One region of the Oceanobacillus sp. FSL W7-1293 genome, then DNA from elsewhere that is predicted to be linked to it. Evidence: riboswitches for the same ligand, from Rfam matches in the RefSeq annotation. Region 1 holds a riboswitch; the other holds the start of a gene.

Region 1 (2,206 bases):
AGCTTCTACTAAATCTTCTATCGTAACGTTTGGAAATAATTCCTCAAGCATGCTGAATTACCTCCAATTCAATAACATCCTGTTCCTCCAGGTACTTCATTGCCTCTTCCTGCTGATTTCCAATCAGCTGAACAATCAATGTCCCATAGCTCCCGACCTGTGTCTGGGTGATTTTCCCCTGCAAAATATTAACATGGATATCAAAATTCTTCACAAGCTGGCTGATTACAGTCTGGTTTGCACTTTCTCCTAAAAACTGTATCCGTAATAACGCGCCCTCTTGATATCTTTCCTTCAACTCTGTCATGTCTTCCTCTTCCTCATCTGATCCAGTCAGCTGTTCAACAAACTTCTGTGTTACCGGCTGCTTTGGTCTGGTAAATACATCGAGAACCGTTCCTTCTTCTACCACTTTCCCTTGTTCCATCACAGCAACCCGATTACAAATTTTGCGGATCACATGCATTTCATGGGTAATTAAAATAATGGTTAGACCCAGTTTTTCATTAATATCCTGCAATAAACGCAGGATTTGATTCGTTGTTTCCGGATCAAGTGCAGAGGTTGCTTCATCACAAAGCAGGACCTTCGGAGAGTTTGCTAATGCTCTTGCAATTCCGACCCGCTGCTTTTGTCCGCCGCTTAACTGTGCCGGGTAGGCATTTTCCTTGCCTGCCAAGCCAACTAATTCAATCAATTCCAGCACCCGCTTTTTCCGGTCGCTTTTCTCCACACCGGAAATCTCAAGCGGAAATTCAATATTTTCAGCGACTGTCCGGGACCAGAGCAGATTAAAATGCTGGAATATCATTCCAATATCCTGTCTGGCAACACGTAAATCCTTTTTCGATAAGGATGTAATAACCTGATTGCCGATTTTTATCGTACCTGATGTCGGTTCTTCCAATCTGTTAATCAAACGGACAAAAGTACTTTTTCCCGCGCCGCTATATCCGATTACGCCATAAATATCTCCATCTGCTACGTTAAGATTTAAATTATCTACGGCGACAATGTCTTTTTTTTCTAAAGAGAATATTTTCTTCAATCCTTCAATGGATATCACTTTATTTCACTCCTATATGTGTACAAACCTATTTTATTGTGTACTCTATACTTTCCTCTTCATTGAAAAAGCGTCTTTCTGCAAGAGAACAGAAAGACGCTTTATTATACACAATATCGTCCATTGCTCCCTTATCTTTACAGTTTCCTGCAGGAATTGGCACCTTTTCAATGATTGAAGGTTGCCGCGGTTTCAATGGGCCAGTCCCTCCACCGCTCTTGATAAGAGTTTGCCTATTTTTAAATGAAGTGCCATTATAGTAGCATGCCATTTGTGCCTTGTCAATCACAATCCTCAGCCATTAACTCGGATTTCTCCATCTTCTGCTTATCGTCGTTAAACATTATCTTAATACAGAAAAAACTTAGTTGTTTATTGCTGTGAATAATTCCGGTTTGTATTTCATCAAATACTGGTAAATATTTGCAGTCGATTGAAACGTGTACACTTTCTCTACCATTTTACCGTTTTCCATAAATGCAAGACATGGCACACTTTCGACTTGATGAGACTGCATAAAATCAGGGTGCATGGACGCGTTCATTTCCGTAAAAATATCTGTTTTATGCAGCCTTTCTATTTTTTCAAGCATGGCGCGGGCTACCGTACATGTCCCGCAAAATGGTGTATAAATATATAGTATGAATCGCTGATGATTCTCTTCTTCTCCACTAAACTGTTTCAAGTTCATTCCCCTCAATCTTTTTCTTTCCATAAAATTATATATGCTGAGTGAAAGGGTTACACTGGTTGCGTATAAAACGATTTCCCATCTTTCCTTATTTATTTCCCCGGCGGATAGAATCCATTCTTATTTTAACGCTTTACGTTACCATTTTGCAAGATAATTGAGATTGATTCCAATGCGTTTTCCTGCCAGAATACTTGCCAACATTCTTTTTGGGGTGGCCGCAACCTCACGAAATTCACTGCTTACATAAATATGCTCTGCGTGCGGCAGTTCTCTGGCCAGCTGTTTTCGGAGTTTCATTCCCGAATCATCCTCGTCTACCAGAATAAATACATCTGTATCGTCCAAATGATAATATTCCAACAGCTCTTCAAATTTTTCTACACCGATGGTTCCATTTGTACAAACAATGGTGATGGTATTATCGTCAAGTATTTTTTCTAGATGCT
Region 2 (2,206 bases), 1.6 Mb from region 1:
ATGAACCCTTTCTATTGTTTATAGCCGAACGTTAGGTGAAAACGTTAGAGAATTATTTAGCTTTTTTAAAAGATTTATAAATAGAACCTTCATTTAGTAGAAGTTTATCGACACACAGGATGTGATAGGATGGAATTAAATCAAAAAGAAGATGAATTTGCTACGAAAACTACAGCTCAAAATTTGGGGGAGCGACTGGCTCTAAACTAACTGAGCGATAAAAAAGTTGTTACTGTCGTTTCAGAAACATGAAAATTTAGGGAAATCTTCAGTTGATATTGTAGTACAGTGAGTTAAAAGAATATATATTCATTAGGATGTAATAGTCCCTTATAATATAGGTATAGACAAGGAGGATTCAATGAATTTTGAATAATAAAAAAACGGATTTTTCTACCCTTGTTGCCAATCTGCTTACTGTTGGTCTAGTAATGGGTAGTATCGCAGTTATTGTAGCCATTCCTATTTTAATAACATATGGTTTATCTAATATTTTAGCAGGCTGGAATCTTATCGAAATACATTTTTTTGATAGTATTTTTATTAATTTTCTTTACTTCGGAGGATTGCTTTTTCTGTCTTACATGGTGGGGATGCTGTTTGATTTGTTATATATGCTAATCCTTAAAGCAGCGAAAATGAAACAGACAAAGAAAGTAATGCTTTGGAGTTATGTCGTTCAATGGTTGCTTAGTGTTAGTTTTTATAAAATATGTATTGAGCCCCTATTTACGAGAGTTAGTGTATCATGGAAAGGAGCAGCTATTTTATTTTTCTGCTTGTATTTGGCTGCTTTTGTAATCAGTGAAGATTATAAAATTTTTTCCGATAAAAAAAGGTAACGCAATCTTGATTTAAATCGATCGCAGCAAGGTTCCTATATTTTGGGATTCTCCTTGACGAATTCATTGCTTCCATGTAAAGTAAACTGTAATTATTCGTATAATTCCATATATTCTTATCGAGAAAGGTGGAGGGACTGGCCCGCTGAAGCCTTAGCAGCAGACGTTGATTTGTACTGTGCTAATTCCAGAAGCATTTTTGCTTGAAGATAAGAAGAGACTTTATCATATCGAACCTCTTCTATTTTCGGAAGGGGTTTTTTTAATGGAATATAGAATGAATATAGCAGATAAAGAGAAAGGGGTATTCGATGGCAATATCAGCAGAGACAAAAAATACACGTGCTCCATTCAGAGCAGATCATGTAGGAAGTTTTCTACGACCTAAGCGTTTAAAAGAGGCGCGTGCACAACAGGCAAAAGGAGAAATCAGTGCAGAACAATTGCGTCAATTGGAAGATGAGGAAATTATCAAACTGGTAGAACAGCAGAAAGAAGCAGGACTTCAATCCGTGACAGATGGGGAGTTTCGCCGAGCCTGGTGGCATTTTGATTTTCTGGAAGGCTTAGATGGTGTGGAAGGCTATACCGCAGAACAAGGTTTACAGTTCACTGGCGTGGAAACGAAAAAAAGAGGCATTAAGGTAACCGGTAAAATTGGTTTTAGTAATCATTATATGATCGAGCATTATAAATTCCTGCATGGTATTGCCGGAGATGCGGTTGCAAAATTTGCGATTCCGAGCCCGAACATGCTCTTTTTCAGAGCAGATTTTGAAGAAGGAATTTATGAAAATGATGAAGCCATTATTGATGACCTGGTTGCTGCTTATCGAGGGGTGATTCAGGCATTATACGATGAAGGCTGCCGCTACCTGCAGCTGGATGATACGTCCTGGGCAGCCTTTTTCTCAGAGAAGGGCAGAAATTCGTTGATTGAAAAAGGAAGAAATCCAGAGAAAACAGCTGAATTATGTGCGAGAGCAATCAATGAATCGATTGCGAACAGACCAGGTGATATGCTGGTAACAATGCATATTTGCCGGGGGAATTTCCAATCTACCTATATGTCAAGCGGCGGTTACGAAGCGGTGTCAGAAACGATTTTTGGCGGTTTACAGGTGGATGGTCTTTTCCTGGAGTTTGATGATGACCGCTCGGGCGGATTTGAACCCTTGCGTCATGTAAACTGTGATAATTTATTTATCGTACTGGGTCTTATCACGTCTAAGTTCAGCGAGCTGGAAGATCCGGAGGCTGTTAAAGCAAGAATTACTGAAGCGGCGGGCTATGTACCGTTGAATCAGCTTTGCCTGAGTCCTCAATGCGGGTTTGCTTCCACAGAGGAAGGAAACTTATTGAGT

What was found. Region 1 has a riboswitch for S-adenosylmethionine ahead of MKY65_RS17500 (ATP-binding cassette domain-containing protein). Riboswitches for the same ligand answer to the same signal wherever they lie in the genome.
Region 2: it holds a riboswitch for S-adenosylmethionine, as region 1 does, so the genes downstream of both, MKY65_RS09720 (5-methyltetrahydropteroyltriglutamate--homocysteine S-methyltransferase) here and MKY65_RS17500 (ATP-binding cassette domain-containing protein) in region 1, are expected to answer to the same signal.

The regions. Positions count from the first base shown of each region.
Region 1 covers NZ_CP150212.1:3,580,729-3,582,934, forward strand. Annotated here, with positions in the region: gene MKY65_RS17495 (methionine ABC transporter permease) at 1-51, opposite strand, end outside; gene MKY65_RS17500 (ATP-binding cassette domain-containing protein) at 44-1,066, opposite strand; SAM riboswitch class I at 1,195-1,294, opposite strand; gene MKY65_RS17505 (thioredoxin family protein) at 1,431-1,751, opposite strand; gene MKY65_RS17510 (toprim domain-containing protein) at 1,896-2,206, opposite strand, start outside.
Region 2 covers NZ_CP150212.1:1,958,125-1,960,330, forward strand. Annotated here, with positions in the region: gene MKY65_RS09715 (hypothetical protein) at 369-842, shown strand; SAM riboswitch class I at 956-1,058, shown strand; gene MKY65_RS09720 (5-methyltetrahydropteroyltriglutamate--homocysteine S-methyltransferase) at 1,154-2,206, shown strand, end outside.